3 regions of the Ruegeria sp. AN6 genome follow, and region 1 is predicted to be linked to each of the others. Evidence: riboswitches for the same ligand, from Rfam matches in the RefSeq annotation. Region 1 holds a riboswitch; each other region holds the start of a gene.
The links. A riboswitch is a leader RNA that binds a small molecule or an ion and turns the genes downstream of it on or off. The one in region 1 is predicted to bind cobalamin.

Region 1 (9,714 bases):
TGCCTGCGGCAAACAGGCGGCCGATCGAGGTTTCCGTCAATGCGCCGTAAATCAAGAACGACAGGCTCGGCGGTATCAGCAGCCCCAGCGTGCCTCCGCCAGCCAGACTTCCAACTACGGTGTCTTTGTCATAGCCGCGCTTGGACATTTCAGGATAAGCAACCGATCCGACCGCGGCTGCTGTCGAAAGGCTCGAACCGCTGACGGCTCCAAACAATGTGCAAACCGCAATGTTAGTGTGCAGCAACCCACCTGGAATTCGCCGAAATAGAGGCGAGAATGCGGAATAGGCTTTCTCGCTGATTCCGCTCCGCAGCAACACCTCACCAAGCAAGATGAACATTGGCACCGCGCTGAGTGTGAACGAGTTGAAAACGCTCCAGATTGCGTCGATTGCAAGCGAGGTCGCGCCGTTTGAGAAAAAGTAAATGATAATAAGCCCCGTCAGGCCCAATGCGGCGCCCAAAGCGACGCCAGTACCGGCGGTGGCGACCAGCACCCCAATCAGAGTAAGCCAAAATGACATTAGCGGGCCTCGTCGGTAAAGCTTTGTTCCATATCTGCTTCTGAGTCATCCACTCGGTCTAGAACACCGACCAGACGGGCCACAAAAATGAATAGGGTTAGCGTCAGAGAGATCGGCATTAACGCCATCCAGGGATAGAGCAGAATTCGGGTGGTTTCCGTCTTGAGATTGCGCTTGAAAGCAAACTCGAACCAAGGAATCGTCTCGACGATCAACCAGAGAAAGAAGACTATACCAACCAGCAGCGCAGCTATCTGCACAACGACATGCATCTTGCCTTTTAGCCTGTCGGCCAACAGCGAAACGCGCACATGTTTGGCCCGCAAGGTGACCATCGGCAAACCCAAAAATAACGAGACGCTCAATAACAGTCCAACCACTTCCTCTGTGATGTGAAGAGGCGAGTTGGCAAACTTACGCATCAGGACACTGGTTACGATAATGCCAACAATGGCAATCATTCCCAGTGCTGATGCCGCCGCACACGCAAGGGCCAGACGATCCAGCCCTCGCGCAATAAAGTGTTTTAATCTTGTTGCCATCTTTGAATTAGCGGCCCAAAGCGGTCAGAATACGTTCGCGGTAGGCCGGTGCGTTTCCACCAGCTTCTTCCGCCAGCATTTTCCATGTTTCGGTTACCGAGGACACAAAGAGGGCCCGGTCTTCGTCAGAGAAGTCTTCACCCCAGGTCACACCCTCTTCACCAAGTTTTTCACGGGCAGCAAGCTCACGCTCGAAGTCATCTTCATACTGGTTGGTACGGTCCCACAAATCATCTGCTGCTGCGGTGATCGCCGCTTTGGTCGCCTCATCCGTCGCGTCCCACTTGTCGGTGGCCACACCGATTACGTATGGACCGGATGCCATCGGATAAAGGAATGACGCATACTTGGCCACTTCCTGCAACGAAACCGTATGCGCATAGAGCGCCGGGTAAAGGGCACAGTCAACGACCCCGGTCTTGAGCGCCACATACATTTCTTCTTGTGGGATGATCTGCGCGGCAACACCCAGACGGGTGAAGGTTTCGACTTGATCACGCGCCCAGACACGCAGCTTCTTTGATTTCAGATCCTCAAGGGTGCGCACGGGCTCATCCCGGCAGAAAACTGAAACCGACAGCATCGGGATTGCGACATAACCCACTGAGGACACACCCCAGTCAGCAAACTCTTCTTCATAGATATCGCGGACTGTCGGGATTGCTTTTTCGAACTCATCGATCGAGCCGATGGTGCCCTGAACAACTACGGAGCTTAGCGCAGGAGCGTCACGCCCTAAATAGTTGGCCCACATCAGGCTCATTTCCACCGCGCCTTTGGGCAAAAAACGCAAGGTATCCGTGTTTGGCAAACCCAGCGAACCGCCGCTGTAGAGAGTAATCTCAGAGCCTTCTGCGAGTGCGCCGTTCACATCTTCGACGAATTGCTCCAGCTCAGCCGTTTCCGGGCGCGTTTCCGGAAGAAAGTTGTTAAAGCGCCACTCATCGGCCATCGCTGGCGAAATGGCTGCTCCAATACTCGAAATACCGAATGCGGCAGCTTGGATAAGTCTATTCATATCGTGTCCTCCTGATGGAAATGATATCTGCGACCTGGTGAGTATTATCACCAAAATATCAATCGATTTCAGATTATCCTGTGTAGGTGACCACAAGAATGGGGAAAACTTCGCCTAAAGCTTACGATCGCCCCTAGTGCGATTCTTCCCAATCGAAATCAATCCAATCATGCACTTACAATTAGTTTGGACCAACCAAATCGGGCTGTTCACGTGAAGATCAAATTTCAAGAGATTTTTAATGGCCGCTGCTCAGCGATTGCTTCCATCGAGAAATAGGAGGTAACCGAGTCAAGCTCTACTTCTGAAATCAAGCGCTGATATACCAGATCATACGAGTTCATATCCTCAGTGATGACCTTTATCATGTAGTCGTAATCGCCCCCGATCCGGAAAAAATCTACGACATCCGGAATTTTCAATACGGCGCGGCGGAATGCATCAAGCCATTCCGTCGAATGATGGCGCGTTTTCACCATCATAAAGACTACCAAGCCGAGGCCAAGTTTTTCGCGGTTAACGCGCACCGTCGAACCAACGATTACGCCGGTCTCGTTCAACCGCTGCAAGCGTCGCCAACAGGCATTCTGAGACAAGTTGACCTTTTCGGCAAGCTCTCGCTGCGAAAGAGAACTGTTCTTTTGCAATGCCTCAATGATTTTTAAGTCTTTGTCATCCATCCACGCACGCAATTCATTCAATTGACCCACAAAACAACAAAAAACACAGGGATCTCTTACATAAAACACAATAGTATTGGGTCTGCCACGATTTTTCTGACCCCACGAAATGAATCGAGCCCCATCACCGTCAGACTGACCTCCACCGACAAGGTCGACGCTTTTCTTGCCCAGCGAGACATCCCACGCGTTTTTGAATACGGCAGCGGTGCAAGCACAATCTGGGCCGCGCGGCGCGCTCATCATGTCACCAGTGTCGAACATGATGTCGATTGGCATCCTGTAATATTCAACCGGCTGAGCGCGTTTTCCAACGTTGAATTGAGGCTGATTGAGCCCGATGCCAACTAAAATCCAGAGTACGGATCAAAAAAAATCTGGCAATACTTCGCGCAGCTTCGAAAATTATGTCACTGCAATCGAAGGCGCAGAAGGTCCATTCGACGTTATCAGCGTAGACGGACGTGCACGGGTGGCTTGTTTGAGGCACGCGATAGCACACGTTACACCTGGTGGCATGATCGTATTTGATAACTCTGGCAGACGGGAGTATCGTCGCCCGATTGAAGCGGTGGAGGCACAGGTCAAGACCTACCAGGGGCGCGTTCCATCACTGCCCTATCCGGATCAAACGACACTGATCCAACCCACCCCTGTAGCAGAGAAATGACACTTCCAAACAAGTTAGGGCGTGGACAGCGCCGCGCGCTACGCGTAATAGGCTGGGCCATTGTTGCCGTGACTTTGTACTAATTTACCGTCGCGGTTGCACGGCACTGGTCCCAAATTGCGGCTTGGTCTCCTGGCTGGCAGGCGTGGGCAATCGTATTTGCGGCAATACTTTTTTATGCAACCGCTTTGCTGCTATTAGCCGAGCTTTGGCATGGGCTGGTCCAGGGAACGCAAGACCAAACATTTTCACGTGCACTGACGTTTTCAACCTACTCCAAAATGCAGATCGCGAAATATCTACCGGGAAACGTGTTTCAATATTTGGGCCGACATATCGTTATGGCTGACCATGGGGTAAGTCAGGGTGGGTTGGCACTCGCAAATATTCTTGAAATTTGCACTCTTATTCTGGTCGCGGGGCTTTTCGCTCTAATTGGATTTACATTTGGTGCAGCTCCCCACTCCCTGGAAATATCTGAGGTCATACCTATTCATTGGCTTGTACCGACAGCGATGGTTATTGCCATTTTGCTGATCATACTGATTACAAGAATACTTCGAGAGCATCCCAACACGCCGTCGCGACAAAGGCTTATCTACGGATTGTTGCTTGCTTCAATCTTCTTCTTAGCCATGGGCTTTACTTTGTTGGTATTGGTTGGATTGGTTTCCGGTGACTATGACCCTGCCATCATAGTCATTGCCGTGACGTCTTGGCTTTTAGGCTATGTCACTCCTGGCGCGCCTGGAGGGATCGGAATCCGTGAGTTTGTTCTGCTCATCTTCTTACAGGCCTACATACCTGAGGCAGAAGCGCGGATTGCAATCGGGTTGTTCCGCGTGGTCACATCACTCGGTGATCTGGCATTCTTTATCGGCGGCGCTTTTTTGTGGCGTATCTCGCCAAAAGTAGAATGATCATTTGATTGCCAAACTTGTAACCCGACTGCACCCTTTAGATAGATTAAACTATTGAGAAGTAGGCAATTTTATCCTCAATGCAACCATCAAAAAGCGGAGGTGCTATTAAATCCGGAAAGCGATAGCTGCGGCTGTTAGTCACTTAAATTCACTGCTGGTTTCTTGCTGTTCTGAACAAAAGTAAAAATACAAAAACCGAACCTATGGAAGTCGTGACAATCCCTACTGGCAACTCCTGTGGCGCCAGCAAAAGCCGGCTGAGAATATCCGAACCGGTCAATAACGCAGCGCCAACAATCGCGGCAGTCGGTACAAGGTGGCTGTGCAAAGGTCCCGCAATTCCGCGGGCTATGTGTGGCACCATTAGGCCAACAAATCCGATCACACCCGCCACCGAGACAAAAACTGCAGTTGCCAAAGCTGCCGTGAAAAACATGCTGAATCTCAATCCCTGAACAGGGACCCCAAGAGTTGCTGCGGTTAAATCCCCCGTAAGCAGCGCGTCCAACCAACGACTGCGATACAGCGAATACGTTAGGATCAGGATCAGCCCAACACAAACAAGGGGAAACGTCTCCCAGCGGGCCAGGCCCAATCCACCTAACATCCAGAAGATCACCGAGTGGGCAGCGCGGTTGTCACCCGCAAATATCAAGTAGTTGGTGATGGCTGAAAACAGGAATGAAACCGCCAATCCTGCCAGGATTAGTTTCTCTGGCGCACTTGTGCGCAAACCGTGAACCAGGGCCAATACAACGCCCGACGCGACGAGCCCTCCGCAGAAGGCGGCGAGCGGCAGTGTCCAAAAACCCAGCACATCTCCGGTTACGGTGATGACAAACACCGCACCTGCGGCGGCCCCCGAAGACAAGCCAAAGAGAAATGGGTCGGCAAGATCGTTGCGAGTCGTGGTTTGTAGGACAACGCCAACGATACCAAGTCCAGCGCCTATCACAGCGGCGAACAATGCACGGGGCAACCTGAGATCAAACACGATCCGGTGCATCGGAGACATCTCGCCGTCGTCGATACCCGTGCCACGCATAATAGCGGTAAATGTCTCAGACACCGGGATCGAGGTGGTTCCGCAAATCGTGGAAACCAGCACAAGGGCGGCCAAAATAGCCGCCCCCAGCAGAAGTGTTAGGCCAAATCGGCCCATATCAGTTGAGGCCCGGATGCATCGCTTGAGCCATTTTCGAGATTGCCTCAATATTTGCGGGGCCAGGTGTCAATTCTTCGTACCGCAAGCCGATCCAACGCTCATTCTTGACGGCATCTGTCTGCGACATCACCGGATGCTCTTGCAGGAATTTGAAGGTATCTGCTGCGCCGTTGCCGGTCTGATAATCCAGCAGCACCAGGAATTCGGGGTTAGATGCGGCCACGGCTTCCCAGGAACTACGGCCCCAGCTTGTATCCATGTCATGGGTGACATTCTCACCACCCGCCGCAGCGATCATAGCATCGGGAATGGCAAACTTCCCAGCAGTGAACGGTGCATCCGCCGGACCATCCAACAAGAAAACTCGAGGCTTCGGCAGCTCGGTCGTTTGCGCTTCGATCGCGGCCAATTCGTCTTTCCATTCACTCACTAGCGCCTCGGCCTTGTCCTCGACCTGCATAACCTTGCCAAGACGCAGAACATCGTCAAACAGCAGGTCCATGCTAGACTCGGGGCGATCCTTGTCCAAATGCACACAGCTTTCTGTCAGGATCATGGTTTTGATCCCGAAGGGTTCCAATGTGTTTGGTGTCACATCCCCACCCGGTTTCATTCCATAATACCAGCCCGCGAAAAACAAATCTGGGTCCGCTGCGACGAGATTCTCAACAGTGGGGTATTTCGGCGCGAGCTCCGGAATGTCACCCCGCAAGGTATCGAATTCCGGGCTGGTCTTGTACCAGCCGGTGATCCCGGTGAGGCCGACGATCTTGTCCTGTAGCCCCAAAGCAAAAGCCATATCCGTCATGTTCATGTCATGCACGACCAACCGTTCCGGCAACGTCTCAAACACAAGGGGTTCGCCGCAATTGTCCACGGTGACTTCCTGCGCTGCAGCGCTGCTTGCAATGGCAGTGACCAAAGCCACGGACCAGATGTGTTTCATCAATATTCTCCTGAGTTTATGTAGAAACAGTGGTTCTTCGGATATCAAGAGCCGGTATCACGCGACCCTCATGGTGAAAGCACAGATAATCCACGCCAAAGGTTTCACGGACCCGTTCGGGCGTCAGAACTTCGGCGACCGTGCCAAATCCGGTCAGGCGCGTGGATTTCATCAAAGCAACATGTGTAGCGAATTCAGGGATCATGACCAGATCGTGCACGATCATTACCACTGTGACCCCAAGATCAGCGACCAGCGATAGCATCCGCCCCTTTGCGTCTGGGTCCAGATGATTGGTGGGTTCATCGAGAAACAGCAAAGAGGGGTTTTGTGCCAAGGCGCGCGCAATATGCGCACGCTGACGCTCGCCCCCAGAAAGCTGAGCCATCCGCTTTTCTGCCAATGGAGCCAGATCAGTGAGGTCAAGTATCCGGTTCAGTTCGCATGCATGATCTTCGGCCGAGCGATCTGCGCGAATGGGAATCTGACCCAATGCCACATAATCACGCAGTGACAGACGCCCGTCAGGAAATTCCTGCTGGCTGACAACGGCTATCATGCGGGCGCGTTCTTTTGCGGATAGGTGCTTGAGGCTTTGTCCATTCATACGCACATCCCCCAATGCCAGTGCCTCGGCACCACAGAGTAGATTCAAAAGCGTAGTTTTACCTGCCCCGTTCGGACCAGCGATCGCAAGAATAGCGCCTTCGTCCAAGGTGAACGAAACGCCTTGCAACAAGATATCTCCGTTAAGCGCGTAATATTCCAGATTTTCGGCAATCAGAAAGCTTTGCTTGGTCATAGCGCTTCCTCAAGCTCAATACGCGGCAGGCGTGAGAGAGTTTTTGTGAACAATGCCCGTGGCCGATCAGTGGCATTTGTCCAACCATCGCCACTCCGCAGATACTGATGGGCAAATTCAACGATCGCGTCCAAATCTTCATCTGTAGAAATGTCACCAAATAGATATTGTGCTTTGCCACGGGCCTGAAAGCCGATGGTGGTTGGCCCTTCACAACCCGCCATACAATTCACAGAGCGGATCACAAATTCCCTCGGCAATCTATGCTTCAACGCCTGGGGTACTTTGTTTGCACTTTCGCCACTTCTGCAGCTCGCGCAGACAAGAAGGATATGATCAACATTGTTCGTCATCTCGCCACCGTTTATTGCGCAATTAAGGTTTTTGTAATGTTATATCGTAACGCTTTAAATATTCTGAACACCGCTTTGGGCACCCCGCGTCGGCGGTTCACGTTGTCGACAATGTATTGATCAGCGATTTTCGCATTTCTCACTCCGCTTGTTTCCAAGCGCAGACGGGAGCTGCCAGTCGTGTGCACACGTGTGAAACGTGTCATCAATACCTCCTTCCAGGACGCCCCGCCCCGGGTTGGTTGAACAATTGATGGCAGGTCTCCTGACTTGCGGGTCCGCGCTTGGCCAACCTTCCCGACCCTTGGGGTCAGTGGCTATTTGGCATAGCTCACCGCTTACAGTTGCGGGGGCAGTTACGGAATTGGCGCCGCTTGGCATTCCTCACCGTATTCCCTTTTCATCCCTCTGACGTATCGTTGGGAACCATCTGCTGCCTGAGTGCCCGAGATCAAGAAATGCGTCAATAACTTTCTCCAAGCTTAAGTCTTCGAAGGTAAGCCAACGCAATACTAGCGAATACGGCGCCAACCGTGTCCGTTTTGAAGTCGTAAATCGATGGATCCCACCCTACCAACTATTGACCGGTAGACTTCATTCTGATGCGAAAACGGCTGTTTGAGATCAAAAGGAATGAGGCAGTAAGGCTGCCATAAGTCACTTCATTTGAAAGAAAAACCAAAAAGGGTTAATCTGCGGGCATTTAGAAGGGGTTGGCTGTCAGATTTCTTTGTAGAGGTTAATTATTGCCTGGGCTTGCTCGGGAAAAGGGGGTTCGTTGACACATTATTTGCCAAACGCTTCACCAGAAGACGTGGTTGACGATATCATCGACCAGAATTTTGAAGCGATCGCGAAGTGGAAAGGTCGAAGGTTAAGAGCGCAACATGGGCGCAGCCATGGGTGTGTCAAAGCCACTTTCACAATCCGGGACGATCTGCCGGAAAGGTTGCGCCATGGCCTTTTCGAAAAGGCAGCAAGTTATTCTGCAGCAGTTCGCTTTTCCAACGGTGCGCATCTGGACGATCGTAAAACCGATGCCCATGGAATGGCGGTCAAACTATTTGATGTGCCGGGCACCAAACTGATCGACGTCGAGGCACTTTCACAACTCAACATCTCGCAAATCAGCGATGAGTTCGACTTTGTTCTTGTCGATCGGGACACTTTCCCCAGCTACCTTTCCGACGATTATGAACGGCTAAGCAGCCTGATCGCCACACTGCAAGCCCTACAACACGCGGCAAATAAGCGTCGCAGCTGGTCATTGAAGCTGATCGTTCGAGGGTTGGTGGCCCTGTTTCGCGCATTTGCCACACAAAAAGGCAGGCGACGCCTTCAGACTGCGAGCGATTTTGCCTCCAACTACATGCAGTCGCCATTCGAGGCGCATTTCTGGTCAACGACGCCCTATCGGCTGGGGACTGACCTGACAGTACGATACCTCGCCCGCAGCGTTCGACATAAGGTAGCAACTAAACCGGTGGACGAGCATGACGGCATCAGCCTGAAACTCCGTCAGGACGTCGCCAGTGACGGCAATCGATTTGAGTTCTGTATAATCGAACCACCGCGTAACGATGGCGACTTCGATCCGCTCGATAACCGCGTCAGATGGGCCTGCGATCCAAAGCCAGACGCACCACTTGACCCGTTTCATCGCACGGTTACACCCATCGCAGATATTACCATCGAAAAAGATGCAGAATTTGATCCGCTCGATGGTGATACCCTGTCATTTTCGCCATGGCGTGTGACCGCCGAGCACAAACCTCTGGGCCCGATCAACGCAATCCGGCTTAAGACTTACCTCAGCCTCGCCCGCGCCCGTTTTCCAAACCGATGATCAATTGGAGCCATTTAGATGCTGAATATTGATGATCTTATCAATCTTGGGTTCAAGATCGCACCACGCACGACAAGCTATATCTCAGCCATGAGGCTTGCGAATGCAGCGCGGGTGCACCGGCCGCGGCCCTATACATTGGGTGCGGACTATACCAGCTGGCCAGGCGTCTATTCCAACCGTTGGATTGGTCGTCACACAACGCCCGAAGATCCTTCGCCGATCCTGCCATCGGAAAGTGAA
Region 2 (9,714 bases), on a different contig from region 1:
CTGGATTGATCCGAGGACGGTGGGCGCGAAACCGGCTGAACTTGCCGTTGTTTCGGAATAGCGTTTTGAAACCTTTTGTCCGGTGATGCGGGTAGCCGTCTTCGGTGGCCGCCTGAAAGAATGTCTCAGGGACAGGTTGATCGACAAAGTCGTTTAAGCCGGCATTTCCGAACATACGCCAACAGATCGATATTGCATCAGCTTCACCGCTTGCCTCTACCAGTGACTGAACATTGCCTTCAGGCAAACGGATATTGATGTATTCATCCACATCCAGGCTCATGATCCAATTTGCGGACTGATAGCTTGGATGACTGCGAGATCGGGTAAAAGCCCGGTTCTGGGGCGCAGCGCGTGGTCCAACCTTGTTGCGCTCATGATGCGCCCAGCCTAAGGCCTGCATCCGATCACCGATGACATCTGTGCCATCAGAACAGTCGTTGGTATAGATCAGGATATCATTGAACCCGATTGCGCGGTTGTAAGCCACCCAATCGATCATAAATGGCCCTTCGTTCTTCATCGTCGTCACGATGAGAAAGGTCTCGTTTCCCATAAGTTAAACTCTTGCCTGTGCCATTATCGGACTATTGTTGATCTGTTTAGAATAGCCTCCGAAATTTGTCCAACGAAGCAAGTCCCAGGAATAACTGGCTACCGCACCTCGGCCCCTCCAGGGAGGGGGTCTGATGAAAATGATGGAACTCAATTTGCATTCAGCGCCAACTAATATTGAGTTAACCGCTGACTTCATCAGAACTTTCCCGCGACAATCCGAATAGCCACCTCCGAACCGCAGATAGCTGTGGCATCATCAAACGAAACTCTTCATGAACATCAGCACATTATGTTTTACCGATTCTGAGGAACCACTTCGTAACCCGGCTCTTCCGGCTCATCATCCTGCATTTCCGCGGGGAACCCCGGAGCACGGATATCCAGTCCTGTAGCTTCCTCAAGGCGTTTGATAATGTTAGGGGAAAGTTCCCGGTCACCGTAGCGAGCGATTCCGTCGTCGAAGATTTCCATCATCACCGGGTTTATCTCCAGCGGCACCCCGGCGCGGTCGGCGACCTCCTGAAACAGACCGATATCCTTTTTGACCAGATCCATGGTGAATGAAATATCGCGGGACCCATTCAGAATCACCTGGCTTTCCGTTTCGTGCACAAATGATGTGCCCGACGAAATTTTGATCGCCTCATAGGTCGTACCAAGATCCATCCCTGCAGCCTTTGCGGTCACCAAGGCCTCGGCGCAAGTGATCAGATTTGCAGTTGCCAGATAGTTTGTCAGCACCTTCAACACTGAGGCCGATCCCAGATCGCCTGTGTGCAAAACGCGGCGCCCCATCGTCGTCAGGAACGGCAGAATGCACTCAAATGTTTCCCGATCGCAGCCTGCAAAAATCGAAATATTGCCCGTAGCCGCCCGATGACATCCGCCCGATACCGGGCAATCAACTGCAGCCCCCCCACGTTCGATCACCGAAGCACCCAATCGTTTTACTTCCGCTTCGTCGGTGGTGGACATTTCCATCCAGATCTTACCGGATGTCACTTCGGACAGCATCTCCTGCATTACCGCGTCCGAGGCGGCAGGAGATGGCAGACAGGTAATCACAGCGTCACAATCACGCATCAATTGGGCGGGGCTTTCAGCTGCCTTCGCACCCTGCGCGACAAAACCGGACACAAGATCAGGGTTGAGGTCATGAACGGTCAGGTCAATCCCATTGCGCAGCAGCGAGCCCGACAATTTTCCGCCCACGTTTCCCAGCCCGATAAAGCCTACTTTCATATGACGCTCTCCCTGTTCGTCTTTCGATGCACATGCCAACACGCCCGTTGACCTAAGTCATGCCGTCCAGCGACCCTCAGAGGTCGCTTTTTTGCCCCTGTACGCACTGTTGAGCGAGACTCGCTTGACAAGGGGGGTAATGCTGTCCCAAGAGCCAAGTGTTGGTGTCTGCAGCAGCAGATGAAAAGGGAATGCGTCAGCGGAATTTCCGTCAAACGCAGCCGCCCCCGCGACCGTGACCGGAGAGGGTGCCCAAGCCACTGGCGAATGCCGGGAAGGCGGGACATCCGACAGAGCACCGCTCTGACATCCGCAAGCCGGGAGACCTGCCAACGCCCGAAGATGAAACCGGACGGGGTGTTCCGGTGTGGGGCTTTAATCAGCCCACATGAAACCCCGTCCCCCACGAAGAGGATTTGGGGGGATGAGAGACATGGCCGACACCACACCGGTCGAACTGCTGGTCTGCACCACCTGTCGTCGCGGCCTACCCGTCGAAGACGACGCCCAACGCCCCGGCACATTGCTGCACAAAGCGCTAGAACAGGCTGACCTGCCCGAAGGCATCACCTTGAAAGCAGTAGAATGCCTTTCAAACTGCGATGAGGGCTGTTCTATCGTGCTGCGTGGTGGACCTGATCGATGGACATTCGTCTATAAACATCTGAGCGAAACCGATCACGTCGAAACCATCATTGAAGGTGCCACCAAGTACCTTCAGACCGAGGACGGGCTGGTCAAATGGCGTGAACGCCCCGAACACTTCCGCAAGAATTGCGCGGCCCGTATTCCCCCGATTGGAGCGCTGAAATGAGCAATCTCGAAAAACTGCCCGTCACCGTGATCACCGGCTTTCTGGGCTCGGGCAAAACGACGCTGGTCAAGCATTTGATGCAGAACCCGCAAGGCAAGCGCTTGGCTGTTGTAGTCAATGAGTTCGGCGATGTGGGTGTCGATGGCGATATCCTGAAATCCTGCGCAATCCCGGATTGCCCAGCAGAAAATATCATGGAACTGGCCAATGGCTGCATCTGCTGCACTGTGGCCGACGATTTCATTCCCACGATCGAAGCGCTTATGGCCTTGGAGCCGCGCCCCGATCACATTCTGATCGAAACTTCGGGCCTGGCCCTGCCTAAGCCGCTGCTCAAAGCGTTCGACTGGCCAGACATTCGCTCGAAAATCACAGTCGACGGCGTGATCGCTTTGGCCGATGCCGAAGCTGTTGCTGCTGGTCGGTTCGCACCCAATGTCGAAGCGGTAGACGCCCAGCGCCTTGCCGATGAGTCGATCGACCACGAGACTCCACTATCGGAGGTGTTTGAAGATCAGATCTCTTGCGCCGACATCATCCTGCTGACCAAGCCGGATCTGGCCGGTCCCGAAGGTGTCGCCAAAGCCAAAGAGGTCATCGCGGCCGAAGCCCCTCGCCCCCTACCCGTCGTCGAAGTCGCCGAAGGTGTCGTGGACGTGCGCGTTGTCTTGGGCCTTGAAGCTGCCGCCGAGGACGACATGGAAGCGCGTCCCAGCCATCATGATGGTCATCACGATCACGAGCATGACGATTTTGAAAGCATCATCGTCGAACTGCCGGAACAGACTGATCCGCTGGATCTGGTCGCCAAGATCGAACGCCTGGCAAAGGAACTGAACATCCTGCGCGTCAAAGGCTATGCCGCGGTTCAGGGCAAGCCCATGCGCCTGCTGGTACAGGCCGTCGGCTCGCGGGTACGTCATCAGTATGACCGCCCGTGGGAACCTGGTGAAGAGCGCCGCTCGCGCCTTGTGGTCATCGCCGAGCATGATGATATCAAAGAGGCCAAAATCCGTGATATCCTTGTGGGTGTGACCGAGGCCGCCGAGTAAGATTCATGCACGTCGTCTTCCGCGAAAGCCACGGGTTAGAGGAAACCGAGACCCCAACCGATCTGGGCCAGAGCCCGGCGGACTTGGTGGTGCTGTCCTTTTCTGACAGTGACCTTGGCGCTTTCGCGGCGGGCTGGCATCGCGGTGGCGGGCCAGACGGGCGCATGCCAACCCTGCGGTTGGCCAACCTAACAGCTCTAAAACATCCCCTGTCAGTCGACACATATGTGGAACAGACGCTTGAGGGGGCCAAAGGCGTCCTGATCCGCCTGATTGGCGGCGTGCCATATTGGTCTTACGGCTTGCAGCAGGTTCTGGCACTGGCACAGGCCAAGGGGATCGCACTGGCTGTCCTGCCTGCGGACGGGCGCGAAGATACGCGGCTGGATGAGTACTCCACCCTGCCCGTCTCAACCCTGCGGCGCTTGGCGCATCTGTGTGATACCGGCGGAGAGGTTGCGGCGCAGGCCGCACTCGCGCAGATGGCACTGGCGGCGGGACTATATGCCGGTCCGGTGATGGGGGCAAAAACCATACCGGATTACGGCGCCTGGTGCCCTGATCGTGGCGTGATACCGGCGGACACAGCTTTTTCGGGCGATGCAAAACGCATAATTGTCACGTTTTACCGGGCCTACCTGACCTCTGCCGACACTGCCCCAATCGCGGCTTTGATCCGCAGTGTGCGATCGCGTGGATTCGAGGCCATTGGCCTGTTCGCCCCGTCGCTCAAAGCGCCAACCGCCGCAGACTGGTTACGTGAGACGATCGTGGCGCTGAAACCTTCGGCGATCATCAATGCCACCTCCTTTTCGGGCAAGGGCGCATCAGGCACTTCACCCTTGGATGCTGCCAATGTGCCCGTCTTTCAGGTCGCCCTCGCGACCTCGCGCCGCAAAGCCTGGGCCGAGGCGGAACGCGGGCTTTCGCCTGCCGACCTCGCTATGCATGTGGTGCTGCCCGAGGTCGACGGGCGGATTAACGCGGGCATCGTATCGTTCAAAGAACCGGGCAAGCGCGATCCTTATCTGGAATATTCGCGTTTTGCCCACCAGCCTGAAGCTGACCGGATCGAAGCTGTCATCGATCGGGTCTCTGGTTGGCTGGTCCTGCACGAAAAGCCCAATTCGGATCAAATACCGGCGCTGGTTCTGTCGACTTACCCGGGTAAGGACTGGCAGATGGCGCATGCAGTTGGCCTTGATGCGCTCGCTTCTGCCGAAGCGATGCTGACCGATCTTCAGAACGAAGGATACGCAACCGCACCGGCCGAGCCGATTGCCGAAACCCTGCTGGGCGCCCGGATTTCGTGGTCATTGCAGGAATACCTGATGGCGCATGCAGAGCTACCCGATCAATTGCGCGCCGATCTGCAGACGGTCTGGGGAGACCCCGAGGACGATCCAGCGTTCGCAGATGGAGCATTCCATTTCACGGCCCTTCGGCGTGGCAACGCTGTGGTTGCGCTGCAGCCAGAACGCGGCACGCCAGAGCTGCGAGAGGATGACTATCATGACCTTTCGCGCACGCCTCGTCACAGCTACGTCGCCTTTTACCTTTGGCTGCGCAAAGGGATAGGCGCGGATGCTTTGATCCATATTGGTGCCCATGGCACGCTGGAATGGCTGCCAGGTAAATCGGTCGCTTTATGCAATGAATGCTGGCCCGAGGTGTTGATCGGCGATCTGCCGGTGATCTACCCGTTCATCGTCAATGACCCCGGCGAAGCTGCGCAGGCCAAGCGCCGGATCGGCGCTGTTACGCTGGGCCATATCCCGCCCCCGATGAAAGAAAGTGGTACGCCGGATCGCATGGTTCGGCTGGAAGCACTGCTGGATGAGTTCTCGAACGCGGACGGTCTGGACCCCAAGCGCCGTGACCGGTTACAGGAAGATATCCGCGACGAGGCCCAGGCCATTGGGCTGGCAAGCGACCTTGGCCTCGATCAGGCCACCTGCATCGCCGAGGCGATCACGCGCATTGATCGATTTGTCTGCGATATCAAGGAAAGTCAGTTCGGCGACGGCCTGCACATCTTTGGACGGGTTCCAGATGTGACGGGTGATTTCAACCCCGCGCCTTCTGCCCAAGCTGAGCGCAATGCTCTGGTCGATGCGCTAGCTGGCAAACGAATCGAAGCCGGACCTTCAGGCTCTCCCTATCGCGGGCGCTCAGACGTGCTGCCTACTGGGCGGAATCTTTATACCACCGACCCGCGTTCTGTGCCCACGCGTGCGGCCTATACTCAAGGCGTCAAGCTGGCAGAGGAGTTGGTGCGTCGACACCTGCAGGAAGAAGGCGACTATCCTAAGGGGCTGATCGTCGACCTGTGGGGCTCGGCCACGATGCGCACCGCAGGCGAGGAATTTGCCATGGCGCTGCACTTGCTGGGTGTGAAACCGATTTGGGACAAAGGCTCGGAGCGTGTTTCGGGCATCGAAGTGCTGCCGATCACCGACCTCAGCCGTCCGCGTCTGGACGTGACCTTACGGGTCTCGGGCCTGTTCCGTGATGTGTTCCCAACGCTTTCGGCGCTTTTTGGTCAGGCCGTACGGGCGCTATCTGAACGGGATGAGGCGCCCGATTGGAACCCTTATGCCGGTCAGGAACCGGCAGCACGGGTCTTTGGACCGGCCCCCGGCAGCTATGGCGTCAACATGACCCAACTATCCGAAATCTACACCGATGAGGCCCGCTCAAAGGCGGGTGAGGCGTGGTTAGATGCCAGTTCCTTTGCACTGGAAGGTGAGCATATCACGAAGGACGTCGATGGCATTACGCGGCGTGTCGCCAATGCTGACAGCTTTGTACACCTCCAGGACCTGACCGAGACCGACCTGCTATTGGCGAATGACTATGCCACGCATGAGGCCGGGTTTGCTGCCGCCAAGAAAATCACCGGTGGTAACGCTCAGCTCTATCACCTGGACAATACCAACCCGGAAAATCCACGCGCCCGTACCTTGCCCGAAGAGATTAGCCGCGTGGTTCATGCGCGCGCCGCCAATCCAGGATGGATAGCGGGGATGCAGCGGCATGGTTTTCGAGGCGCGGCCGAGATTGCAGCGACCCTTGATCACATGGCCTCGTTTGCACATTTGTCTGGCACCGTCGCGCCGCATCTGTTCGATCTTTATCATGAAGCCACGCTTGGCGACGAAGGCGTCGATGCCTTTCTACAAGAGGCGAACCCGCGTGCGCATCAATCGATGCAAGACCGTTTCCGCGCCTTGTTGGATGCTGGATTATGGAATACGCGCCGAAACTCGATCCGTGCCGGTTTGGAAGGTCTGGGATGAGCGCTCTCACCGACAAACCTGTCGTCCAAGGCTGGTGCCCCGGCGCCCATCGCCCGATGATGTCCGGCGATGGGCTGGTCTTGCGCGTACGCCCGCGGTTGGCGCGGCTTAGCGCTCAGCAGGCTTTGGGTCTGTGCGAATTGGCCGACTGTTTCGGCAATGGCACTATTGACCTGACCAACCGTGCGAACCTGCAACTGCGCGGCGTCAAGGAAGCCGACCACCAGCCGCTATTGGCCGAGCTGTCTGATCTGAACCTTCTCGATGCCGAGCCCGGCATCGAGATCAGACGGAATATTTTGGTCACACCGCTCTACCGTGCAGGTGATCTGACAGCGCGACTAACGCAGCATCTGATTGACCGCCTAGCAGAGTTGCCCTCGCTGCCCGCCAAGTTCGGATTTGCAATTGATACTGGACCCGAGCGCCTGTTAGCCGGTGACTCGGCTGACATTCGCGTGGAAACCGGCGAAAACGACCTGATTCTGCGTGCTGACGGTGCTGAGACCGGGCGGTCTGTTTCTGAAGCCGATGCCATCGATCGACTGATCGAACTGGCAAAGTGGTTCTCTGAAACCTATACGCCCGAGACACGCCGAATGGCCCGCGTGATCTCTGCGCAAGACCTTCCGCTCGAATGGCAAGGCAGCCCGCCCGGCCCAATAGGTACCCTGCTACAGCCTGGCGCTTGCGAGTTGGGAACACTTTTGGGCGCGACGTTTGGGCAATTGCCCGCAGGCCCGCTCTCGAAACTGATCGAGAGCAGCGGTGCATCTGCCCTGCGAGTTACACCGTGGCGGTTGATCCTGCTGGAAGGCGGAGCAGATACTCCCGCACCAGCCTTCGTCACAGACGGTACTGACCCGCTGATGACCACCGACGCCTGCCCTGGCACGCCGTTCTGTCCGCAGGCGCAAGTGGAAACGCGAGAGATCGCGCGCGTTTTGGCGGCTCGAGTGCCCGGATCTCTGCATGTCTCGGGGTGTGCAAAGGGCTGCGCCCGGATGGGCACTGCGGATGTCACCTTAGTGGGATGCAATGGACGATTTGATCTTGTCAAACAAGGTCGTGCAGGGGATGAGCCCTGCCAACGCGGCCTGACCGAAGAAACACTTATGACCATGGACTTCACCTGATGCCCTATGAATACGAAACCGACGGCGCGGCGATTTACAAACAGAGCTTTGCCACCATACGCTCTGAGGCCGATCTCGCTCGGTTCGATGCCGATGAAGAGCAAGTGGCCGTGCGCATGATCCATGCCGCTGGAATGGTTGGGCTGGAGGAGTTCGTGCATTTCTCGCCCGGCTTCGTCACAGCTGCCCGCACCACGCTGGAAAATGGCGCACCGATCCTGTGCGACGCGCGCATGGTCAGCGAAGGTGTGACCCGCTTCCGCCTGCCTGCGGATAATGAAGTAATCTGCACTCTGCATGACGAACGCGTGCGCCCATTGGCCGCTGAGATGCGTAACACGCGCTCTGCCGCTGCGCTAGAGTTGTGGCGTCCGCATCTTGGCGGCGCGCTGGTCGCGATCGGTAACGCTCCGACTGCGCTATTCCATCTGCTAAACATGCTGGAAGACCCAGATTGTCCACGCCCGGCCGCCATCATCGGCTGCCCTGTGGGCTTTGTCGGCGCAGTCGAATCAAAGGACGCCTTGTGGGAAGCGCAGCCTGTGCCCTCCTGCATCGTCAAAGGTCGCTTGGGTGGCAGTGCAATCACCGTTGCTGCCATCAACGCCATCGCGAGTCGCGCGGAATGAGCGGGGGCAAGATCTACGGCGTGGGCCTTGGCCCTGGCGACCCGGATCTCATGAGCGTCCGCGCAGACCGCCTGTTGCGCAATGCGCGCCACGTAGCGTTCTTCCGCAAGCCGGGCCGCACGGGACAGGCCCGCAAGATCGTCAATGGAATGATCCCCGGCGACGCTATCGAGTTTGCGATGGAGTATCCCGTAACAACCGAAATCCCGGTGACGGACCCGAGGTACAACGAGCTGCTTTCCGTGTTTTACGAGGATTGCGCCGCGCACCTGAAGTCGTTGACAGAGAATGGTGAGGATGTCGTGGTCCTGTGCGAAGGAGACCCTTTCTTCTACGGGTCATTCATGCATCTTTACAATCGATTACGGGATATATCTAAGGTCGAGGTCGTACCAGCCATTACCGGAATGTCCGGTGCCTGGACCGCTACTGGCGATCCAATAACCTGGGGTGATGACGTCCTGACGGTTCTGGTCGGTACATTGTCCGAGGACACGCTGACCGAACGCATGACCCAAACCGATGCGTTGGTGGTCATGAAGATCGGACGCAACTTTGACAAGGTAAAACGCGCCTTGCAACGGGCCGATCTATATGACCGCGCATGGATCGTCGAATACGCCCAGATGCCCAACCAGCGGGTTTGCAAACTCTCGGACAATTGCGAGGGTATCACACCCTATTTCTCGATCATCCTGGTTCACGGTCAGGGCCGTCGCCCATGAGTGGCTGGGTCAAAATAGCCGGCCTCGGACCGGGAGACGAAGCTCTGGTCACGCCCGAGGTTACCGCTGCTCTGGCCGAGGCGACGGATGTTGTTGGATACATCCCCTACGTCGCACGCGTTGCTGAGCGTGAAGGGTTGACCCTACATGCCAGTGACAACCGGGTCGAGATCGACCGCTCGCAGCACGCATTACGGATGGCGGCCGAGGGCAAGCGTGTCGTGGTAGTTTCCTCCGGAGACCCAGGCGTGTTCGCGAT
Region 3 (9,714 bases), on a different contig from region 1:
CCCTTTCGGGCTGGCAGGAGCTTGGGGTGGTCCCCGGCAAAGGCCTGCATCATCTCGGTCCGGGTGACCCACATCGCATCTTCGATTTCAACCGGGTCGATCTGAATATCGCGCGAAAGGGCTTCGCCTGCACAGCCAAACATCAGGGATGCAGGAAAGGGCCAAGGCTGGCTGGAAAGATAGCGCACCTCGCCCACGGGTACTCCGGCTTCTTCCATCACCTCGCGCCGTACTGCGGCTTCGAGCGTTTCGCCGGGTTCAACGAAGCCCGCCAAAAGTGAATACATCCCCTCAGGCCAGCCAGGAGAACGGCCCATCAGAACAGAATTTCCGTTCGTTATCAGCATGATAACAACCGGATCTGTGCGCGGGAAATGCTGCCCGCCACAGGAAGGGCAGCTGCGTTGCCATCCAGCTTGAACCATCTCACTATGTGCACCGCACTGGGCGCAAAACTGATGCGTTTCATGCCAGCCGATCACCGCCTTGGCGGTTGCTGCCAACTCTGCATCACGCGGATTCAGCCGTGCCATGATCCGGCGTAGCTCGACAAACACATGTCCTTTGGGCAGGTCGGGGTGCTGTTGTTCGCTACCATCCACAAACTGCCCGACGGCAGAGAGGTCTAGCCCCTCGGCCGCCCAATCAGATATATCCAAGGCAAATAGTGGCGATCCGTCGTCCATACCCCCAAGCAGTACGGGCATTTCGATCACGCCACCTGGACCATTTTTGAGAATATCATGGGACATGGGGAGCAGCGCCAACTGATCCACAGCGTCACCCTTAGCCAAAATTTTGCCGCGCCACAGCAGAACACATGTCGCTGATGGGTCAGCATGGGCCTGCGCCAATTTGTCCGCATCGCCTCGCAGCAATCCTGCCCGGTCCAGCCCAGAGCCGCCAAAAGTTACCTGTTCTGCGCGTTTCATGCCTGTCATTCCTGTATTTGCGCAAAGGGCTGCCATGTCTTGACCACCGGTGCAACGGGGTATTCACAGATCAATATTTCTTACGCCGTCGAAAGACCGCAGCAATGCCTCGGAATTTGCACTAAATACAACTCATAGTGAAGTTTGCGTTACACAATCATCCAGAAGTAAAAATATTGAAAGCCGAAGTTTTCCCGCCTCAAAATCGAGATTTCAAAGGTCGCGCGCACCTTCGGATCCTGGCGACCTCTGATCTTCATATGCACATGACGTCATACGACTATTATGCCGATCGCCCCGATCCTGATGTCGGCCTCGCCCGCACCGCAAGCATGATCCGGGTCGCCCAAGAACAGGCGGAACGCAACGGGGCGCTGGTTTTGCTATTCGACAATGGCGATAGCCTGCAAGGTACCCCGTTTGGCGACTGGGCGGCCGAAGCCATGCCGGCCCAACACCCTTTGCCCAAGGCGTTCAATATCCTGGGGTATGATGCAGTCGGATTGGGCAACCACGATTTTGGATTTGGACTAAAGTTCATCAATCGCATCACAGGTCAGTTCGAGTGTCCGGTTGTTTGCAGCAACATGAAAAGCAACACTTCCGAACAGGGCTGGGTGTCCCAAGCAATTCTGCAGCGCACAATCAGTATCGGTGGAGAAGATGTTCCTATTAGCATAGGTGTTCTTTCTGTCCTGCCACCTCAGACCGCGCGGTGGGAGGCGCATATGCTGCGGGATGACGTGCAAATTGCCGATATCCTAACCGCAGCACAACGTACAGCAGCAGAACTGCGCAAAGATGGATGCGATTTGGTCGTCGCGCTGGCTCATTCAGGCCTCGGTTCGGCAGAGGCACAGCCAGAACTGGAAAATGCCGTTGTTCCGCTTGCGGCTCTGACAGGCATTGATGCAATCGTTGCTGGCCATACACACCTGACTCTGCCGAGCGCGGCGCATGTCGGTTTGAAACATGTCGACAGCAATCGCGGACTTGTAAATGGCAAACCGGTGGTGATGCCGGGTTGGGGAGGCTCACACCTCGGCCTCATTGATTTGACACTGGGTCGAGATATTGACGGCTGGCACATCATCAAGAGCGAAGCCGAATTACGCGCAGTCAATCAAGCAAAATCGTCGGTGACCGATTGCCCGGAGTTGGCGCAGTTGTTTGCCCAAGGCCACACAGCAACACGCGTCCGCGCAGCCAAGCCCGTCGGCAATGTCCCACACCCTTTACACAGCTATTTTTCGTTCTGCGCCCCTGATCGTGGGTTGGCGCTTATCGCAAGCGCTCAAGCTGCAGCGCTTCGGCCGTACCTATTGAGTACTGAATGGGCAGACTATCCCGTCCTGTCAGCCGCCGCCCCGACCAAATTCGGAGGCCGCGCAGGCACTCGATTTTATACCGATGTCCCGGCGGGAAGAATTTCGGTACGCAATGTGGCTGATCTGTGCGTGTTTCCAAACGAGTTGCGCGCCACTTTGATCACCGGGGAACAGGTTCGTGACTGGCTTGAGATGTCCGCCGGACTGTTCAATCAGCTTTCGCTGAATGATCCCGTCAACCTCATCGATCCTCTGCGGGCGGGGTATTATTTTGATGTACTGCATGGCGTGACCTGCCGGTTCGACCTGTCTCAACCCGCTCGTTTCGATGCAACCGGACGGATCACAGATCCCGGCCATAGCCGCGTTCGCGATCTTACATTTCAAGGGTTGCCTGTCGCCCCCGATCAAAGGTTTGTTGTTGCACTCAACAATTATCGCGCCAGCGGGGGCGGTCATTTTCCTGTCGACTTTCAAGCAGATCAGATAAACCTGCCGTCGCTGCGCATTCACGAAATCCTGTGCGATTACATCTCAGGAAGATCACCCCTCGACCCACTGGAACAAGCTCCTCAGCCGTTTTCGTTTGTGCCGACCCAAAGCCGTGGAGCAATTCTGACCACCGGTCCCGGCGCGGACAAATACCTGGAAGAATTGGCGGATTATGATCCCCAGATACTGCCCCGTGATACCGATGGGTTTATGCGTATTCATCTGACCTTCTGACGGGTTGCCATTTTACAGCCGGAGGCCTATATCGATGTTCGAGAGGTTGGCGCGGGCGAGCGCCTCGCCAACCTGGTCAGGTCCGGAAGGAAGCAGCCACAACGAGCCCCGCTTGGGTCGATGTCCAACCTCTCACTTTGAACCCATTAGCCGTAGGAGGGTGTTTATGATTGTAGCAATGACCCTTCGGGCAGACCGGTTCTGATTCTTTTTTCCAGCTGACTGCCTGAATACCTCACCTGCGAATGCGCGTTCGCCATTCGACAGGATTGTTGTTTCTGATTACAGGCAGACACATGTCACTTTCCTTATCGGACCTCGGATGGTCCTCTCATTTTGCAGCTCAGCATGCGGCTGAGCCGTCTCTTCTCCCCTTTCGCATCGCAGCCGTTCACCGGGATCGGTTGATCGGGTTGAGTCCAGAAGGCGAGACTCCCCTACTCTGTCCAGACCAACCAACTGGTGCTTTTGCCGTCGGAGATTGGGTGCTGACCGATGAAAACAAACGCATACGCAGTGTTCTGGAACGGCGCAGCCTGCTGCAGCGCCGGGCTGCGGGCACAGGCGTCGCAGCACAGTTAATCGCGGCCAATGTGGATGTGCTGTTCATCGTCAGTTCCTGCAATGCCGACTTCAACCTGCCCCGACTAGAGCGCTATCTTGCGCTGGCCCATCAGGCAGGCAGCTATCCGGTGATCGTTCTGACCAAGTCGGACACCTGCGACAACGCTATTGCTTATGTCGAACAGGCCCAGTCACTGGCCCCGTTTCTGACAGTTTTGGCCGTAAATGCCTTGGATCAGTCCGATATCGAACAGGTCCTGTCGTGGTGCCCGAAAGGACAGACCAGCACCCTGGTCGGATCTTCTGGCGTTGGCAAGACGACACTCACCAACGGGATGACCGGGCAGGATCAAGCCACCGCAAGCATTCGCGAAGATGATGCGCGTGGCAGGCACACAACAACAGCGCGTGCGCTACATCGAATGAGCAACGGAGGTTGGTTGATCGATACACCCGGCATGCGTGCGTTACGCCTGTTGGACGCGCAAGAGGGTGTGGACGAGGTGTTCTCTGATATCTCGGACCTGAGCATGAACTGTCGATTCTCAGATTGTCAGCACAACACCGAGCCCGGCTGTGCGATACAGGCTGCAATCGAAACCGGGGCACTTGATCCCGCACGGCTGGACCGATGGCGCAAGCTGCGTCGCGAAGATCAGCACAATTCGGCTTCGGTGGCGCAGGCACGCTCACGCGATAAAGCGTTTGGAAAAATGGTGCGCAGCGTGATGCACGAGAAAAAATCCCGCAAGGGACTTTGACCTTTCTGGGCACCGGTTACCGGTGCCCAGCTTTTCAGGAGATCAACCGGGGCCAAACGGCAGCGTTTCGCCGGGCAAACGCGCCGATATGGCCGACTTCGGATAACCCGAATTCATTTGCCGAAAGCAGATGGCGCCGCGCACCTGAAACATAGAGATCGGCAAGCCGCCAAACCGCCTGGGGGGGCACAACCTGATCATCCTCAAAGGCGAATATGTCAACTTGCCTGCCCATGTCGGCCCAGCGGTTAGCCGGCAAGGTATCTCCGATTTCGGGTACATAGCTTTGGGGCGCTGTGCACCATTTGCGCCATTGCCAGTAAACTTGGGAAGGCAGATTTGTTCCAAAACCCAAAGCCTTCCCAGGCAAATACCCGAGCGCATTTACCGCCAGGGGCGCATGACCGTACCAGAACAACGTCGCCAAAGCGCGGTAAGGCCAAGGATGATCCTTCAGCGTTACCAGACCGGAACAGACACAGATCATCCTGTCGATCTGATCGATATCGGGTTGGACCGGACCAAACATCCCGCCCAAAGAATGCCCGATACTCCAAAGCTTAGCCTGTGGAAACCTCCGCCGCATTTCGGTCCGTGCAGCCGGAATGTCGATCAGCGCCCAATCCGCCATGGTGACACGCGATTGCTTTTGTGAGCCTGTCAGAGAGTGACCAAAATCCCTGTAGTCATAGGTAAGGCAGGCCATGCCGTGCGCTTTTGCAAGCCAACTTGCGAAATGCTGGTAGTAATCTCTGGGCACACCGGTTGCGCCGTTGATCACAACAACTTTGTCTGGTTTTGCGACAGGGTGATAGAGCCGTGCCGACAGTATTGCCGGGCCGGACTGAAACTGAATGTCCTCGGTGACAACCGCTTGCTGTGTGTCCAACATGGTGCCCTCTGAAATCAACTGAACCGATCAGTTCACCCAAGGCGCGCCGAGTCAAGGTTGACGTGGCTGGACCGTGCGTCACATGCCATCATCAATCTTCTTGACTCCCGAACGATTGTACCGCTAGCGATGACGTGATGGTTCTCGCGCCCAACTGGGCCGGGATGAAAAGGGAACACGGTGCGGTTCTGCCCGGATAAAACCGGAACGAACCCAGTCCGAGACTGCCCCCGCAACTGTAAGCGGAGAGCGATGTCGAAATGCCACTGGCCTTGAAGGTCGGGAAGGTCGGCAAAGCAATGACCCGCAAGTCAGGAGACCTGCCATCAAATCGAAACTGAAACTCGGGCGGGGTGTCCGGGCAGGGCAAGACCGCATGCATGCTGTCCCTCCTGATTGATGCCCCTGCCCTGCGCGGAGGGCGCATGAATGATCTGGAAGACCAACACGCATAAATTCTCGGCAACAATTTGCCAACGGACCGGGAAAAACTGCCCCGCTTTGGCACGAATGGCACGGGCACTGGCCACTTCGGTTGGAAAAGCTGGCCCCACTACCACCGCAGGATTCGGAATCGAAGGAAGCTGCGATTTGACTCATTGCGCTAGTGGGTGCACCGCCCGATTTCGCTCCGGTCCCGAAGAAACCCGAGTGTTCTGTGATGCGGATTCAGACGTCGCGATCGACCATCTGGACAGCTATGCAGACCTGATGTTTGGCACGGACTCGCACCCCATCCCTGCAGGCACCTTGTCCCGACCGCCTTGCGCGATGCTGGAAGTGTTAACCCTGGGCGGAAGTACTCGGGCGCAGGCTGAATACCGTCCGTCGGCTTGATCGCTATTCGGCTACCAAGACACTGGCAGGCGCAGTCGCCCAGCGCAGCTGCGCGTCGGTTTCAACTGCACATGGGCGTATCGCTCGCAACCTTTTCAATGCCTCGTCCGGGTGCTCTCCACACTCGACCATCAAGCGTAATACAGCCATACCAGAGCGGCCACATCCGCCTTTGCAGTGGATTAGTACCCGGCCTCCACCCGATAATGCGTGGCGAGCGGACTCGCTGGCATCCACCCAGCGCATATCAATGTCGTCGGAGGGTATACCGTAATCCTCGACTGGCAGATGAACCCAGCGACAAGCGCGGCTGCGAACATCGGCCCCAAAATCCCTGGCGCCATCAAGGATCATCTCGACCTCGGTAGTCATTGACAGAATAAGGCCGGGCTTCCATCCGGTAACCGCATCAAGATCACCGGAATAGTCTCCTCCTCGCCCTGGCATTGAAGTTAACGCAAGCGTGCCCCCGCCCACTTGAAGTGCATGGATAACAATCTGAGCCATTCTACGCTCCCCCCGAAACGCTGATCAGAAAATCTTTCTGGCTGGTCTTAGACTGTACGATATTAACCGCGTCGGCCGGCAATCCAAAATGAAAATCCTCGCGGCTTGCTGTGGACGCGGGCAGCGGGGGCCTCTACGCTGCGGCGTAACTCGAATCCGACAGAGCAGACATGACCGATACGCCAAGCCCCGCCTACCAGGTTCTTGCCCGCAAATACCGTCCTGAAACCTTTGCCGATCTGGTCGGTCAGGACGCGATGGTACGCACACTGAAAAACGCGTTCGAGGCGGACCGGATCGCTCAGGCCTTTATCATGACCGGCATCCGTGGCACCGGTAAAACAACCACAGCCCGGATCATCGCGAAGGGGATGAATTGCATCGGGCCTGATGGCGAAGGTAAACCCACCACAGAACCCTGCGGTCAGTGCGAGCATTGCATAGCCATCATGGAAGGCCGCCACGTCGATGTGATGGAGATGGACGCCGCCAGCCGGACTGGTGTGAACGACATCCGTGAAATCATCGACAGTGTCCGCTACCGTGCCGCCAGCGCACGCTACAAGATTTACATTATCGACGAGGTCCACATGCTATCGACCAGCGCTTTCAACGCGCTGCTCAAGACGCTTGAGGAACCACCCGAGCATGTGAAATTCATCTTCGCCACGACCGAGATCCGCAAGGTCCCGGTCACGGTTTTGTCGCGCTGCCAACGTTTCGATCTGAGGCGGATCGAACCCGAAGATATGATCGGCCTGTTGCGCAAGATCGCTGAATCCGAGAAAGCACAGATCGCCGATGACGCATTGGCGCTAATCACCCGAGCCGCCGAAGGATCCGCCCGTGACGCAACCTCGCTGTTGGATCAGGCGATTTCGCACGGTGCGGGTGAAACCAGCGCAGATCAGGTGCGCGCCATGCTCGGGTTGGCGGATCGGGGTCGGGTGCTGGATCTGATGGACATGATCCTGCGCGGTGATGCGGCCGGTGCTTTGACCGAACTTAGCGGACAATATGCAGAAGGTGCTGATCCTCTGGCTGTGCTCCGCGATCTGGCTGAGATCACCCATTGGGTTTCGGTGGTCAAAATCACCCCTGATGCCGCCGAAGATCCAACCGTTTCACCCGACGAACGTGCCCGAGGCCAACAGATGGCCGAAGCGCTGCCAATGCGTGTTCTGACCCGCATGTGGCAAATGCTGCTCAAAGCTCTGGAAGAGGTCTCGGCTGCACCCAACGCCATGATGGCTGCAGAAATGGCTGTGATCCGCCTGACCCATGTGGCCGACCTGCCAAGTCCGGAAGAACTGATCAAGCGCTTAAAGGATGCACCTCCACCCCCCAATGGCGGGCCAGGATCGGGCATCGGAGTGCCAGGCCAGGCGAGCCCTGCGCCACAGGCCTCTGCCCGACCGGCCTATACCTCTTCAGCCATCGGTGGGAATGCAGGCGGACCGAGTGCTGCTCTGGCTCAGGACGTACAGGCAGCACTAGCGCGGTATCCCACTTTTGAACATATGGTTGAATTAATCCGTGCCAACCGGGATGTGAAACTGTTGGTCGAGGTCGAAAACGGGGTACGCCTCGTGTCGTACCAACCGGGACGGATTGAATTTACCCCGACCGACAATGCCCCGACCGATCTATCTCAACGGTTGGGTGCATCGCTGCAGCGCTGGACGGGTAACCGTTGGGCAGTATCGATTGTCTCAGAAGGCGACGCTCCGACAATTGCGGAAGTTCGGGATGCTGCTGATCTGGCTCTCAAAGCCGAAGCGGAAAAGCATCCACTGGTGCAAGCGGTTCTGAGTCATTTCCCGAAAGCGCGGATCAGAAGCATCGAAACAGCCGAGCAACGCGCTGCTCAGGTCGAAACTGAAGCCCTGCCCGAAGTAGATGACGAATGGGATCCGTTCGAGGAAGACTGATCCTGTAAGCGATCTCCTCAATTCAGCCAGGTGCTCCCGTGCCGCCACGGCTCCTCGGCTGACGCCGACGATCCTGCCCGGGCCAAACCGAGGAAAGGTCTTGTCAAAGGTCTTGACGACGGGCGGGAGTGTCCTGACCTCTTGTGTCGCGCGGTTACGCTTCGTATCTAGGCCTCAAATCGAGTGACAGGAGATTACCGATGCTTAAAGGACTCGGCGGCCTGGGTGACATGGCCAAAATGATGAAATCTGCACAGGACTTGCAGAGCAAGATGACCGAGATGCAGGAAGAGCTGAACAACCTGATGGTTGTCGGTGAATCTGGCGCCGGGCTGGTCAAAGCCACCGCGACTGCCAAGGGTGAGTTAAAAGGTCTGGATATCGACCCGTCGATCTTCAACGGCGATGACAAGGAAGTGGTCGAGGATCTCATCCTCGCTGCGATCAAGGACGCCCAGACCAAGGCGCAGGAGCGCTCGCAGGCTGAAATGGCCAAGCTGACCGAAAGCATGGGTCTGCCCGCAGACATCAAGCTGCCGTTCTGATACACCCTCCTGACGGATCAATGGCCGGGGCTTACTTACCCGGCCTCTTTGCAGGAGCTTCGCGGTGAGTTCGAACAGCGACATCGACAATCTGATCGACCTTATGGCCAAGCTGCCCGGCCTCGGCCCTCGCTCGGCCCGACGCGCCGTCCTGCACCTGATCCGCAAACGCGCCCTGCTTCTAACGCCGCTTTCAGATGCCATGCAGCAGGTGGCTGTCACTGCCCGTGAATGCCTAAACTGCGGCAATGTGGGCACAACCGATATCTGCGACATCTGCAATAGCGAAGACCGTGCAACCGGGGAACTGTGCGTCGTAGAAGACGTCGCCGACCTCTGGGCGATGGAACGCGCCGGGGTTTTCAAGGGTCGCTACCATGTTTTGGGCGGCGCATTGTCAGCACTGGATGGCGTTGGCCCGGATGAATTACGTATTCCTCGGCTAAAGGATCGGGTTCTGGCCGAGGGTATCAACGAGATCATCCTCGCCCTAAACGCCACCGTTGATGGCCAAACCACCGCACACTACATCGCCGATCAGTTGGAGGGACAGGTTCGTCTGACTTCCCTAGCGCAGGGCGTCCCGATTGGAGGTGAGTTGGATTATCTGGACGATGGGACGATCACAGCAGCGCTTAGGGCAAGGAAGGAACTTTAGACCGTCAGACCAAAGCCGAAGCATCATCTTTCA

Region 2: linked by a shared signal. The riboswitch ahead of ACR0MQ_RS12395 (DUF1636 family protein) and the one ahead of ACR0MQ_RS10970 (DUF1636 family protein) in region 1 are both predicted to bind cobalamin.
Region 3: linked by a shared signal. The riboswitch ahead of ACR0MQ_RS11580 (hypothetical protein) and the one ahead of ACR0MQ_RS10970 (DUF1636 family protein) in region 1 are both predicted to bind cobalamin.

Annotation. Positions count from the first base shown of each region.
Region 1 covers NZ_JBQFWR010000005.1:233,210-242,923, forward strand. The annotation lists gene ACR0MQ_RS10925 (TRAP transporter large permease) at 1-526, opposite strand, end outside; gene ACR0MQ_RS10930 (TRAP transporter small permease) at 526-1,068, opposite strand; gene dctP (TRAP transporter substrate-binding protein DctP) at 1,076-2,086, opposite strand; gene ACR0MQ_RS10940 (Lrp/AsnC family transcriptional regulator) at 2,314-2,766, opposite strand; gene ACR0MQ_RS10945 (hypothetical protein) at 3,107-3,436, shown strand; gene ACR0MQ_RS10950 (hypothetical protein) at 3,625-4,356, shown strand; gene ACR0MQ_RS10955 (FecCD family ABC transporter permease) at 4,508-5,521, opposite strand; gene ACR0MQ_RS10960 (ABC transporter substrate-binding protein) at 5,523-6,470, opposite strand; gene ACR0MQ_RS10965 (ABC transporter ATP-binding protein) at 6,487-7,272, opposite strand; gene ACR0MQ_RS10970 (DUF1636 family protein) at 7,269-7,625, opposite strand; cobalamin riboswitch at 7,864-8,071, opposite strand; gene ACR0MQ_RS10975 (catalase family protein) at 8,404-9,471, shown strand; gene ACR0MQ_RS10980 (peroxidase family protein) at 9,490-9,714, shown strand, end outside.
Region 2 covers NZ_JBQFWR010000007.1:15,390-25,103, forward strand. The annotation lists gene ACR0MQ_RS12385 (glycosyltransferase family 2 protein) at 1-556, opposite strand, end outside; gene ACR0MQ_RS12390 (NAD(P)-dependent oxidoreductase) at 853-1,800, opposite strand; cobalamin riboswitch at 1,946-2,148, shown strand; gene ACR0MQ_RS12395 (DUF1636 family protein) at 2,234-2,614, shown strand; gene cobW (cobalamin biosynthesis protein CobW) at 2,611-3,666, shown strand; gene cobN (cobaltochelatase subunit CobN) at 3,672-6,965, shown strand; gene ACR0MQ_RS12410 (cobalamin biosynthesis protein CobG) at 6,962-8,101, shown strand; gene ACR0MQ_RS12415 (precorrin-8X methylmutase) at 8,101-8,730, shown strand; gene cobI (precorrin-2 C(20)-methyltransferase) at 8,727-9,455, shown strand; gene cobJ (precorrin-3B C(17)-methyltransferase) at 9,452-9,714, shown strand, end outside.
Region 3 covers NZ_JBQFWR010000006.1:97,977-107,690, forward strand. The annotation lists gene nudC (NAD(+) diphosphatase) at 1-932, opposite strand, end outside; gene ACR0MQ_RS11560 (bifunctional 2',3'-cyclic-nucleotide 2'-phosphodiesterase/3'-nucleotidase) at 1,070-2,986, shown strand; RNA gene ffs (signal recognition particle sRNA small type) at 3,026-3,124, shown strand; gene rsgA (ribosome small subunit-dependent GTPase A) at 3,283-4,311, shown strand; gene ACR0MQ_RS11575 (alpha/beta hydrolase family protein) at 4,346-5,203, opposite strand; cobalamin riboswitch at 5,325-5,545, shown strand; gene ACR0MQ_RS11580 (hypothetical protein) at 5,633-6,040, shown strand; gene ACR0MQ_RS11585 (phosphatase domain-containing protein) at 6,044-6,547, opposite strand; gene ACR0MQ_RS11590 (DNA polymerase III subunit gamma/tau) at 6,718-8,478, shown strand; gene ACR0MQ_RS11595 (YbaB/EbfC family nucleoid-associated protein) at 8,679-9,023, shown strand; gene recR (recombination mediator RecR) at 9,088-9,681, shown strand; gene ACR0MQ_RS11605 (SRPBCC family protein) at 9,705-9,714, opposite strand, start outside.